4 regions of the Neorhizobium sp. NCHU2750 genome follow, and region 1 is predicted to be linked to each of the others. Evidence: riboswitches for the same ligand, from Rfam matches in the RefSeq annotation. Region 1 holds a riboswitch; each other region holds the start of a gene.

Region 1 (3,204 bases):
GATCATGAAGTTCGAATACCATTCGACGAACTGCATGACGCCGCCTTCATGCGCCTCGGAATAGGGACCAGGCTCATAGGCCGGCGAACGGATGCCGAAGGCATTTTCCTCGACGATCGCGCGGTCCTGGTCGTTGGTCATGTTCCAGACATGGGTGAGCTGCTCGACATCGTAGTCGACACCTTCGACGGCATCCTTGTGAACCAGCCAGGTGGTGGTGACCGCAGTCTCTTCCGGGCCGATCGGGATGACGCGGAAGGAGATCGCGTGGTCGACCAGCATGTGGTTCCAGGTGGTTGGGTAATGGAAGAGCAGCATCGTGCCGATATGCGAGATCTTCACATCGTCGGAGAGCGAGCGCTTGACCGCGGGTCGGCCGTCCATCGTGTAGCTCTCGGCATCCTCGACGAGCGGCATGCGGGCGACGCGGAACTGGCCGTCCGGCGACATGTTGAACGTGCTCGGCAGGCCTGCCTGTTCGCAGCGACTCCAGTGCTCGGAGATGAAGGGGTCATCGCCGGCACCCTGGACACCGGTCGCGGTCGGGGCTTCCGGATAGGTGCGGCAGAGTTCCGGGTGATTGCCGGCGCAGTGATAGCACTCGCGGTTGTTTTCCCAGACGAGCTTCCAGTTGCCCTTCTCGATGATGGTGTTCTTGGCGGCGACCTTCGTCTCCATCAGGCGATGCGGCGCCATGTAGGGCTCGATCGTGGCCCGCACCGGGGCGAAATCAGGGGCTTCCTGGGCAAGGCAAACGAAGATGTAGCCGCCCACGACCTGGCAATGGACGGGTTTCAGGCCATACTGCTTCTTGTCGAAATTCTCGCCCATGTGGCGGGCCGACATCAGCGATCCGTCATGCTGGTAGGTCCATTGGTGATAGGGACAGACGAGACGGGTGGCGGAACCGGCATCCTTGGTGCAGACGCGGTGGCCGCGATGGCGACAGGTGTTGTGATAGGCGCGGATATCGCCTTCGCGGGTGCGGATGACGAGGACCGGATAGTCACCGATCTGCAGGGTGACATACTTGCCCGCCTTGTCGATCTCGCAATCGTGGCCGACGAACAGCCAGTCGCGATACCAGATCATTTCCAGATCGAGCTTGTAGTAGTCGGGGTCGATGTAGAAGGGCTGTTCGAGGCTGAAACCCTCGCGGCGGTTCTTCAGCTGTCGCAGAACCTGACTATGAATGTCCATATGCTTCCTCGCAATTCAAGCAAGCTTCAGGGCATGGACAAGCCGGCGGCATTTTTGAAACGCAACCAATTCCTGTCCCGTGCGCCCTCCGCGACCGGTCGTCAATCATGGCTCAGGCTGGTTTCCGGGCTGAGGAGTTTCCCTTCAAGAGGGATTGCATGGCACCTTCCCGGTCGGCCGTTCGGCTCTGTCCCAGTGGCTTTAAGGGTTTCCCTCACGCCATGCCTTCAACTCCACCACCGTTGCGGGGGCAGCGCCGGATAGATCTCGTCGACCCGCCGGCTTCCCAATTCTCCACCTTCCCTAGCAAGGCGGCACCTTGAGCTTTGTCATATTTAAGCGTGACGCCGGCCTGTCGCATAGACGACATTGCGACATCGGCAACTGCATTGGCGACGACGGAACAGGCTTTGGCAGAAAGCGTTCCCCAGGATTGTCCGGGGCGGGCCGTGGCATGCCGGCACGGTCAGAAACAGACTGTTAAGGTGTCGCTAATAGTATTCGTCAAAATCCAATCGGAAGAGCCGCCAAGATGCCAGCACCGATCCGGTATTACGAGGTCAACAGACAGAGGCCTTTCGTCACCGCGCCGAATACCGCGACTTCCCATTCGGAGTTTCTGCGGACGGGCCGCATTTCCCGCATCCGGCCGATGTGGGTTCCAAGCGAACGCCGCTATCTGACCTATGAGGAAGTTGCCGAAAAGACCGGCAAGAAGCTCGAGGCAGCAGGCGAGACGACGCACCGTCGGCTCAACAGCTTTCACCGCTCGATCTTTCTTCCGAAGATCATCTTCCACCGCACGCTCGATGGCAGCCCGCATCTCGGCTATTGCCATGTAACGGCGGCGCGCACCTTCTTCTCGCGCGATTCCATGGTCACATGGTCGTTCTACATCGCCAATTTCTCCTCGGAGATCGGCGAGGACGAAGCCTTTTTTGCCCGCATCAGTCCGCAGAACGCGCGGATGTATTTCGCCGTCGCTGTCGAGGGCGAGGCCGGCGAACAGGCCAAGATCGACCGCAGCTGGCGCAAGAACGGGCTGTTGTTCCAGACCAACGACCCGCATGAGGCGATGCGCAACGTGCTGATGCTCGGCGCGCCCGACGCGACGATCCGCGAAATGATCAAAAGGCTTTGAAGCGGGCGCGCTCCGCTGTATTGACGGCAGGATGAAAGCCGAAATCATAGAGACGGGTGTTGAGCCGCAGCGCGCGATCCGCGAGGGCGTGCGCGTGCTTGGCGAAGGTCTTGCCGTCGCCATCCCGACCGAGACTGTCTACGGGCTTGCCGCCGACGCGACACGGGCGGATGCCATTTCGCGGATCTACGAGACCAAGGGGCGGCCGCGCTTCAACCCGCTGATCAGCCATGTCTGCGATATCGCCATGGCGGAGCGCTATGCCGTGTTCGATCCCGTATCGCGGCAGCTCGCCGAAGCCTTCTGGCCGGGGCCGCTGACGATCATCCTGCCGCTGAAGCCGGACAGCATCATCCATTCGCTGGCGACGGCCGGGCTCGACACGGTCGGACTGCGCTGCCCGGCAGGGTTTGCCAACGAGCTGATCCGCGCCTTCGACCGGCCTCTCGCTGCCCCGAGCGCCAACACGTCCGGCAAGGTCAGCCCGACCAGCGCACGTCACGTGATGGACGATCTGGGGAGCAAGATCCCGCTCATCCTTGATGGCGGCGCGTCGAAAGTGGGTGTGGAATCGACCATCGTACGCGTCGACCCGGAGACCGGAACGATCCTGCTTCTGCGGCCGGGCGGGCTTGCGGCGGAAGAGATCGCCAGGGCCGCCGGTCGCGGCATCACCAGGCGTGCCGGGCCGGCGGCAATCATCGAGGCGCCGGGCATGCTTGCCTCGCATTACGCGCCGGGTGCGGCCGTCCGTCTGGATGCCACTGCGATCGAACCCGGAGAAGCTCTGATCCGCTTTGCCGGGGCGACGATCACGGGCATGGAGCATGCTGCAATCGTTCTCGACCTTTCGTCTTCGGGCG
Region 2 (3,204 bases), 1.0 Mb from region 1:
TGAACCTGCAGGCGCATCGGCTTGTTCGCGACGTCGATGAAGCCCTTTATGCGCAGCACGTTTTCCGCTTCCGCCGTGGCGGAGATACGCTCTGCCAGAGCTTCCGCGTCAGTCACGGCCGGAAGATCGATGACGAAGCTGTCGAATTCGTCGTGATCGTGGTCTTCCTCGTCGTCGTGATGGGTCTTGCGGTTTTCGATATCGTCCTCGACAGCAAGGCCAAGGCCAATCAGCACGCCCGGATCGACGGCGCCCTTGGCAGCCGGCACGATCTTCACCGCGCGCGGCAGATGCGCCTGGACACGGCCCTTGGCGGCAGCGAGCGACGCCTGATCGAGCAGGTCGGTCTTGGTCAGCACGATCATGTCGGCGCAGGCAACCTGATCCTCGAAGACTTCCTCGACCGGGTCGTCGTGGTCGATCGAGCCGTCTGCCTCGCGCTGGGCTTCGAGCGCCACATGGTCGTCGGCAACACGGCCTTCGGCCAGCGCCACGCCATCGACGACGGCAACGACGCCATCGACGGTGACGCGAGCCTTGACGGCCGGCCACTGGAAGGCCTGGACGAGCGGCTTGGGCAGAGCGAGGCCCGAGGTTTCGATCAGGATATGATCAACGCGCGGTTCGCGGGCGAGGATCTGGTCGATCGCGGGGACGAAATCGTCTGCGACCGTGCAGCAGATGCAGCCGTTTGCGAGCTCGATGATGTTATCGTCTGGGCAGCTTTCGATGCCGCAACCTTTGAGCACTTCGCCATCGATGCCGACATCGCCGAATTCGTTGACGATGATGGCCAGCCGCTTGCCGTCGAGCTTTTCGATCAGGTTGCGGATCAGCGTGGTCTTGCCGGCACCGAGAAAGCCGGTGACGACGGTGCAGGGTACGCGATCGAACTTGGGGGCGGAATTGACGCTCATGCAGGCATGTCCTCGTGATGATGGAAGGGGGGGATGCGGGCCGTCATGCCCTTGCCGCGCAGGCATGTCGGGCGGCTGCGAAGGGGAAGCAGGCCGCGTTCGTCGGCGGCCAGCATCATTGCGCCGGTGACGATGTCGTCGGCATTTTCGGTCGAGAGATGGCCGAACACATAGGACCAGCCGGAGCGGCGATTGAAGGCGGCGCTCGGCCCCTTGTCGCAATTGGAAAGGCAGGTGACGGGCTTTATCGCAAGCGGCTTGCCTTCGGCCGCCTCTCTCAATGCCTCTATCAGTGCGACACCGGGGCGGACCGTGCTGTTGGTTGACTCGCGGCAATTGGTGCAGACGAAGATCGTCACGTCGATCTCGCCGGCATTGCCGTCGTCGGCCAGACTTCCATCGTCTTTTTGCACTTCATCCGTCATCAGGCCGCAAACCGCCGGGTTTCTCAAAAAATCGGGGTGCGCGACAGGTGGCGGACCATCCTGCAGTGAAAACAAGGCCTTGCCCGGAGCACCCCGCCCGGAAAAGCATGAATGTGGAACGGCAGGTCTCCTGGCTCACGGGTCGTCGCCACCTGCCTGCCTTCCCAGATGGATCCGGTCCCTATCTCCTAGGTTGGATCTCTCCAGTGGCGTCTTTGGCAAGATGGCTCGCCGCCTACAGTTGCGGGGGCAGCCGCGGCATTGGATCCCAGCGAAGACGCCGAATCCGCACCGCATTCTCTCTTAGCCCTTGCCGTTGCCGGCAAGAGACCGTCGTAACCATCAAGTAAGCGCTCCCGCGGGGTGCTGTCAATGTCGCAGAAGCGATTGCCGAGGCAACGGATTTGCCTATAGTCGTCGCCGACGCACGAGGGTGGTTGCGGACACAAGGCGGCGTGGCGGGCTCTTCGCCAACCGCCCGGTTTTTCCGTAACGGATTTGAATGAGGGCCATATGCTGGATCAGGTTGCTTTTGCGGCCGCCGGTCAGGACCCAAGCAGGAGCTTGCAGCAGGTTGAAGGATATCGATCAGTCCACTGAGGAGCGCCATCGCGCCAAGATGGTCAACCGCAAAGCTGTTCAGGATGCGGAAGTGGCCGAGAAAACCGTCGAAAAAGGGCTTCTCATCGTCCATACCGGACCGGGCAAGGGCAAATCGACGGCGGCCTTCGGGCTGGCGCTGCGCATGCTCGGCAATAATCGCCGCGTCGGCATCGTACAGTTCATCAAGGGCGCCTGGTCGACCGGTGAACAGCCGGCGCTTGCGACATTCGGCGATCGTGTCGTCTGGCACACGATGGGCGAGGGGTTCACCTGGGAAACCCAGGATATCAAGCGGGACATTGCCGCTGCCGAGAGGGCATGGGCCAAGGCGCTCGACCTGATGGCCGACGACTCGATCGGTCTCGTCATTCTCGACGAACTCAATATCGCGCTGCGTTACGACTATCTCGATCTTGAGAGCGTCGTTGCTTCGCTCGCGACGCGGCGCCCCGACCTGCATGTGGTCGTGACCGGCCGCAATGCCAAGCCGGCGCTGATCGAGGCTGCCGATCTCGTCACCGAGATGACGCTGGTCAAGCACCATTTCAAGGCCGGGGTGAAGGCCCAGGCCGGTATCGAGTTCTGAACCATGGCTGCTCGCTCGCTGATGTTCCAGGGAACGGGTTCGGACGTGGGCAAGTCGCTGATCGTCGCCGGCCTGGCGCGCGCGTTTACGCTGCGCGGTCTCAAGGTTTTGCCGTTCAAGCCGCAGAACATGTCCAACAATGCTGCCGTGACGGCCGATGGTGGTGAGATCGGCCGGGCGCAGGCCTTGCAGGCGCGGGCGGCGGGTGTGCCGCTCAGCGTCCACATGAACCCGGTTCTGTTGAAGCCGCAAAGCGATATCGGCTCGCAGGTCGTGGTTCAGGGCCGGGTGGAAGGCAATGCGAAAGCGTCGGAATATCAGCAACTGAAGCCAAGATTGCTGTCGCGGGTAATGGAAAGCTACGAGATCCTGCGGGCAAAGGCCGATCTCGTTCTCGTTGAAGGTGCGGGCAGCGCGTCCGAGATCAATCTGCGCCAGAACGACATTGCCAATATGGGTTTTGCGCGTGCCGCCGACGTGCCGGTCATACTGATCGGCGATATCGATCGCGGCGGCGTCATTGCCAGTATCGCGGGGACGAAACTCGTGATCGATGCGGATGATGCGGCGATGATCCGTGGCTTCATCGTCAATCGGTTCCGCGGCGATCCGGCGCTGTTTGCCGAGGGGATGGATCTGATCTCGAGGTTTACCGGCTGGCAATCGGTCGGGC
Region 3 (3,204 bases), 1.3 Mb from region 1:
ATCTCTATCGCCGGCTCGCCAGCACGCCGCAGATCATCGGCACGACACGGAATGTCCGCAATTACGCGCAGGATCTGAGCGCGATGAATTCCGATATCCGCCGTTTGCGCATCGACATGCGGCAGAGCGGCTGCGGCGGCAGCATCGTCACGCTCGGCGGCAACAACCATAGCGACGACCAGTGCCACGACATGCAGGACAAGCTGCAGCGGCTGGAAGGCGATCGGGAAAAGCTCGCCGAGCAACGCAACAACAGCCGCTCGCTGCTGCAGCCTTCGGAAGAGCGCGTGGCCATCCTGTCTGCCATCCGCGAGAACAACTGCACGCCGACCGATCTCGATACCCAGGCCGCGATCGATGAGAAGGAACGCATCAGGATCCGCGGCATCGCGCTTCCCGGCCCCGACGAGAACCAGACGGGTGCCGGGCTTTACGAGGCAGCACCACATATGCCCGCTCCGGCCGCCGACAAGGCCAATTCCAGCATCACCCATCTCGGAAGTCCTCAGCCGGTGACGACACAGAAGGAAGCGCCGATCCAGTTCCCGCCGGACCGTCCTTATGATCCCGACAGAAAGGTCCGGGTGATCGGGCCGGAATTCTTCCCGGACGAGAAGATCGATCTTGCCAACCCGAAATCGAGCGGCCCGCAGCCACAGCAATAGGACAGCGAGGAACGGGGATCAGGCGCGCGTCCTGATGGACGCGCCTATTTGCGGCCCCAGGCGTCCTCGAAGACAAGATCGTTCAGCGGGAGGCGCTGGCGCCAGCCCTTGATCGCGAGTTCCGGTTCCTCATAAAGCGCGTCGACATAACCAAGGCAAAGCCAGGCGACGATCTCGATCTTCTCCGGTATGCCGAGGATCGCGTGCATGTCCTCGTCGCGAAAGATGCTGACCCAGCCGACACCGATGCCTTCCGCACGCGCTGCCAGCCAGAGGTTCTGGATGGCGCAGACGGTCGAATAGCTGTCCATGCGGGCATTGTGGGTGCGGCCGAGCACGACCGGTCCTGCGCGATCGGGATCGCAGGTGACGCAGATCGACAGCGGCGCCTTGCGAATGCCTTCAAGCTTGAGGCTTCGATAGGTACTGCGCTTGTCCTGCGGGAACATCGCCTCGGCCTCGTCATTGGCTTTCGAGAACGCCTGCCAGGCCGCATGCCTGACTTTCTCGTCGCGAACGAGGATGAAATTCCACGGCTGCATGAAGCCGACCGACGGCGCTGCATGGGCCGCGTCGAGAAGGCGCCTCAACACGTCATCGGGTATAGGGTCGGAGAGGAACTGGTCGCGCACGTCACGTCGCGTCCCGATGGCGCGGTAGACGGCCGCGCGTTCGTCTTCGGAAAATGGTCCGGCCGCCACAAGACCGGTATCCGGGCTTTCATCCAGGGCCGGGAGTCGCAGTTCGGGTATCAATTCAGGTCGCATCGTCTTTCCCCAACAATGCCTGAGGTTCCGGTCACGCCTGCGGCGCCACACGAACCTTACAACCTGTCCGCTGTCCGCGCGGATCGGTCCATCCTGTCAGGCCGGTCTTCTGACTTGGCTTCATCCGGCCATCGCCGCCTTCCCGGACAGTCGCCCAGTGGCTGAGGTTTACCTCATGCGATGACCGTCCGCCTCACAGCGTTGGGCACGTGCCGGAATTGCGCCGGCTTCCCGATTCTCCCGCCAATGGCGGGCACCTGACGGGAGGAGTTATGCCGGGCCTGCGACTTCGAGGCAAGACCGATCACGCCGCAGGGAAGTAACGGACATAGGCGAATTCATCACCGTGCGGTGACCAGTTCGGCGAGTTCATCGTGCCCTGCCCGCCGAAAAGCTCGAATAGGGTCTCGACATTGCCGCCATCCATGTCCATCAGCCTTACACGGACATCGAGGTCGCGCGGATGATCGAAGACATCGCCGTCATAGGAGACGAAGACGATCTTGTCGCCCTTGGGCGATGGATGCGGGAACCAGTCGCCATAGGCGCTGTCGGTGATGCGCTCCGCCTCGCCGCCTTCGGCCGGCACGCGCCAGATCTGCATGCGGCCCGTACGGCTGGAGTTGAAATAGATCCACTTGCCGTCCGGTGAATAATCCGGTCCGTCATTGCGGCCCTCGCCGAAGGTCAGGCGGGTCTCGTTCTCACCATCGATGCCGATCGTGTAGATATCGAAGACCTGATCACGGATGCCGCAATAGGTCACCGTCTGTCCGTCGGGAGACCAGCCATGCCAGTAGGAGGGCAGGTTTTCGGTGATCAGCTTCGGCATCCCGCCCTCGGCCGGCAGGATATAGATTGCCGATTTGCCGAACTCGACCTTGTCGGAAATCGCGATCAGGGTGCCGTCGGGGGATATGCCGTGGTCGTTGTTGCAGCGGTTGGCAAAGCCGGTGTCGACGCGGTCCGGCACGCCATCACCGTCTGGAGACAGGCGATAGATCAAACCATCGGCATTGAGCATCAGGTAGCGTCCGTCCGGCGACCAGTTGGGTGCCTCGAACAGCTCTTCCGTCTGCCAGACGATGCGGCTCTGCCGGGTGCGGATATTGTAGATCTCGACCGAGCTGCGGAGCGTCACGCGCCAGCTCCACCCTGTACCAGAGGTGCTGTGATGTCCTTTACCCTTACCTGCATGCCTATCGTCCCATCTTTGCGTGTTTCCAGAAATTCGCAATTCTTCAATACGGTACTAAACTTGGCCGAGCCGAAATTGTTCGGCTTGAATTCGGGATTGAGCTGCCGGATCGCGGACGACAACCGGCCGACCTCCACCCAATCCTGCGGCGCGCGCCCAATAGAATTCAGCGCTTGAACAATATAGGGCCGAATATCACCGGCGCGCTTTAGGGCGACGACCTTGCCTGTCTCGAGCGGCTTGGCAGGCTTTGTATTCTCGGCAGTCTTGGCAACCTTTGCCGGCTCCTCGGCCTTGGCCGTCTTTGCCCGTGTCGTGCTCTTCACCGCCTTTGGCGGGTCCGCTTCCTTGAGGGCAAGCTCGACCTCGAAGAATTTGTCGAATGCCAGCCTTAATGCCGGCGACGCCTTCGTGCCGCCTATGCCTATCGCCCTGTGGCCGCGCATGCGCAGGCGGGTGGCGAGGTGGATGAAGTCACTGTCGCAGGTCACGATGCAGAAGACATCGATATCCGAGCGGCACATGAGTTCGGCCACATCGATCGCCAACATTATGTCGCTGCTGTTCTTGCCCG
Region 4 (3,204 bases), 540 kb from region 1:
CCAGAGCGGATGTTCCTGCGCCTTGTCGAAATCGAAGCGCCCCGTGCCGAGGATCTCCTTCAGCTCCACTTTGCCAAAATCGGTCTCGATCAGCCTGGCATCCGGATTGAGCGCGACGATGATTTTTCGCGCGGCGTCGCGTTCAGCCTCGGTTGCCGTGCCGATCTTGTTGAGGATCACCACATCGGCAAACTCGATCTGTTCGACGAGAAGATCGACGATGGTGCGGTTGTCGCCCTCGCCCGCCGTCTCGCCGCGATCGGCAAGGAAATCGCCGGAACCGTAATCCTTCAAAAGATTGGCGGCATCGACGACCGTCACCATCGTGTCGAGCCTTGCGACATCGGACAGGCTCATGCCGTTCTCGTCGCGGAAGTCGAAGGTGGCGGCAACCGGCAGCGGCTCGGCGATACCGGTCGATTCGATCAGCAGATAGTCGAACCTGCCCTGCTCCGCCAAGGCCCGAACCTCGGTCAACAGGTCATCGCGCAGCGTGCAACAGATGCAGCCATTGGTCATCTCCACCAATTGCTCCTCGGTACGGGAGAGGTTGGCACCGCCATCACGCACCAGCGCTGCATCGATATTGACCTCGCTCATGTCGTTGACGATCAGCGCCACCCGCAGCCCATCCCTATTGGCAAGGATATGGTTGAGCAGCGTCGTCTTGCCGGCGCCGAGAAAGCCGGAAAGCACGGTGACGGGGAGTCTCTCTTTCATAACAGATGTCCATTGCATTGCGCGTTACGTTATACTATTACGTCAGCACATGCACGGCGGGTCGTCAAGCCTCCTGCGGGAGTTTTGGTCCCCCTTCCTGCCGTGCAGTCAAGATCACTGGACAAGCACCAGACGGTCTCCTATCAAGGACACGCTACGGTTCTGCATTCGCAGATGAAAAGGGAATGCGGTGAGGTTTCGGGCTATCAGCCCCGACCAATTCCGCGACTGCCCTCGCAACTGTAAGCGGCGAGCCCTTCGTCACAGCCACTGGCCTCACCGGCCGGGAAGGAGACGACAGGGCGTATGAGCCGCAAGTCAGGAGACCTGCCGCAGCTTAGGCCAACCAGTACCGGACGAGGTGTTCCGGCAGGGAGAGACTTATGACGCAAGCGACGCCGTCGCCCGCCGTTTCCGATGCAATCCGCGGTCGCGGCACTGCAACGTCCTGCCTTTCATCCCGGCTTAGCCATTCACTCTTAAAGGACAGGACATGAAACTCGGCTTGATTGCCGCGCTCTTTGCGCTTTCCGCATCGGCTCTTCCCGCCACCGCCTTCGCAGGCTCGACCAGCTATCCGCTGACCATCGAGAATTGCGGCCAGAAGGTCACATTCGACAAGACACCTCGAAAGATCGTCTCGATCGGCCAGGGCATGACCGAAATCCTCTATTCGCTCGGGCTCGCCGACAAGGTCGCCGGCACCGCCGTCTGGGTCGGCCCGGTACTGCCGCAATATGCCGAGGCCAATGCGAAGATCAAACGGCTTGCCGACAACGATCCGAGCTTCGAGTCGGTCGTCGGGCTGGAGCCGGATCTGGTTGCCGCCGAATTCGAATGGCATGTCGGTCCGATGGGCTCGGTCGGCAAGCGCGAGCAGTTTTCCGATCTCGGTATCAACACCTATATCTCGCCGGCCGATTGCGTCGCCAAGACCAATACCGATGGCGGCGACGGGGTGCGCAAGGAACTCTTCACGATGGACCTGATCTATCGGGAGATCGATGAACTGGCCGAGATCTTCGACGTACAGGACCGCGGCGACAAGCTCACCGCCGATCTCAAGGCGCGCGAGGCGGCAGCGGTCGCCTCGATCAAGGGGGCCGAGGCGAAGAACCTGCCGATCGTCTTCTGGTTCTCCAGCAAGGAGACCAAGGGCGATGCCTTCATCGCCGGCAAGAACAGTGCGCCCGCCTATATCCTGAAGACGATCGGCGCGAAAAATGTCGTGTCGACCGAGGAGGAATGGCCACTGGTCGGCTGGGAGACGATCGCCGAGGCCAATCCGGCCGTCATCGTCATCGCCACGATGGACCGCCGCCGCTATGCCGCCGACGACCCAAAGGTGAAGATCGATTTCCTCGAACATGATCCGGTCGTCAGCCAGCTCGACGCGGTGAAGAACAGGCGCTTCGTGATGATGGACGCGCAGTCGATGAACCCGACGATCCGCACGATCGACGGCATCGAGACGCTGGCCCGCGGCATCAAGTCCTTCGGCCTGTCGCAGTGACGCCATCGCGGACCAGAGTCTGGGCTGCCGGCACTGCCGGCGCCCTCCTCGTCCTCATCGCTTTGCTCTTCGCCATGACGGCGGGGATTGCAATCGGCGAGATGGCGATCCCGATGAAGACGGCGGCTGCGGCCGTCACCAACAGGCTCGGCCTGACCGCAATCGCGGTGCCACGCATCCAGGAAGCGGTGATCTGGGATTACCGCCTGTCACGCTCGCTGCTTGCCGCCTTCTGCGGCGCGGCGCTGGCGCTGTCGGGTGCGATCCTGCAGTCGCTCTTACGCAACTCGCTGGCCGAACCCTATGTGCTCGGCGTTTCGGCCGGTGCCTCCACAGGCGCGGTTTCGGTCATGCTGCTGGGGCTTGGCGGCGGGGCGATCTCGCTTTCGGCCGGCGCTTTTGCCGGGGCGATCCTCGCCTTCGCCTTCGTCATCGTGCTGACGACCGGGCGACAGACGGCAGACCGCACCATTCTGGCGGGCGTCGCCGCCTCGCAGCTGTTCAATGCGCTCACCTCCTATATCGTCTCGACCTCGGCCAATGCCGAACAGGCGCGCAGCGTGATGTTCTGGCTGCTCGGCAGCTTTTCCGGCGTCCGCTGGCCCGACGTGGCGCTTGCCGCGATCGTCGTCGCCGTCGGGCTCGTCGTCTGCATCTGGCATTCGCGGGCGCTCGATGCCTTCACCTTCGGCGAGGATGCCGCCCGTTCGCTCGGCATCGCTGTCGGCCGGGTACGCGCCCTGCTGCTTCTCGTCACCGCGCTGATGACGGCCACCATGGTCAGCATGGTCGGTGCCATCGGCTTCGTCGGACTCGTCATTCCGCATGCAGCCCGCTTCGTCGTCGGGCCCGGCCATATGCGGCTGCTGCCCGCCTGCGCGCTGACCGGCGCACTGTTCATGGTGGTTGCCGATATCGTCTCGCGCATCATCATCGCGCCGCAGGTGCTGCCGATCGGTGTGGTCACAGCA

Evidence for each region. Region 1 has a riboswitch for cobalamin ahead of NCHU2750_RS02375 (aromatic ring-hydroxylating oxygenase subunit alpha). Riboswitches for the same ligand answer to the same signal wherever they lie in the genome.
Region 2: it holds a riboswitch for cobalamin, as region 1 does, so the genes downstream of both, NCHU2750_RS18395 (DUF1636 family protein) here and NCHU2750_RS02375 (aromatic ring-hydroxylating oxygenase subunit alpha) in region 1, are expected to answer to the same signal.
Region 3: it holds a riboswitch for cobalamin, as region 1 does, so the genes downstream of both, bluB (5,6-dimethylbenzimidazole synthase) here and NCHU2750_RS02375 (aromatic ring-hydroxylating oxygenase subunit alpha) in region 1, are expected to answer to the same signal.
Region 4: it holds a riboswitch for cobalamin, as region 1 does, so the genes downstream of both, NCHU2750_RS05140 (ABC transporter substrate-binding protein) here and NCHU2750_RS02375 (aromatic ring-hydroxylating oxygenase subunit alpha) in region 1, are expected to answer to the same signal.

What each region holds. Positions count from the first base shown of each region.
Region 1 covers NZ_CP030827.1:498,402-501,605, reverse strand. Annotated here, with positions in the region: gene NCHU2750_RS02375 (aromatic ring-hydroxylating oxygenase subunit alpha) at 1-1,200, opposite strand, end outside; cobalamin riboswitch at 1,299-1,538, opposite strand; gene NCHU2750_RS02370 (DUF6656 family protein) at 1,733-2,341, shown strand; gene NCHU2750_RS02365 (L-threonylcarbamoyladenylate synthase) at 2,373-3,204, shown strand, end outside.
Region 2 covers NZ_CP030827.1:3,815,126-3,818,329, reverse strand. Annotated here, with positions in the region: gene cobW (cobalamin biosynthesis protein CobW) at 1-917, opposite strand, end outside; gene NCHU2750_RS18395 (DUF1636 family protein) at 914-1,342, opposite strand; cobalamin riboswitch at 1,446-1,692, opposite strand; gene cobO (cob(I)yrinic acid a,c-diamide adenosyltransferase) at 1,962-2,531, shown strand; gene NCHU2750_RS18385 (cobyric acid synthase) at 2,535-3,204, shown strand, end outside.
Region 3 covers NZ_CP030827.1:1,765,059-1,768,262, reverse strand. Annotated here, with positions in the region: gene NCHU2750_RS08705 (hypothetical protein) at 1-665, shown strand, start outside; gene bluB (5,6-dimethylbenzimidazole synthase) at 710-1,432, opposite strand; cobalamin riboswitch at 1,515-1,708, opposite strand; gene NCHU2750_RS08695 (TolB family protein) at 1,737-2,573, opposite strand; gene NCHU2750_RS08690 (NYN domain-containing protein) at 2,570-3,204, opposite strand, start outside.
Region 4 covers NZ_CP030827.1:1,033,964-1,037,167, reverse strand. Annotated here, with positions in the region: gene zigA (zinc metallochaperone GTPase ZigA) at 1-720, opposite strand, end outside; cobalamin riboswitch at 861-1,069, shown strand; gene NCHU2750_RS05140 (ABC transporter substrate-binding protein) at 1,214-2,233, shown strand; gene NCHU2750_RS05135 (FecCD family ABC transporter permease) at 2,230-3,204, shown strand, end outside.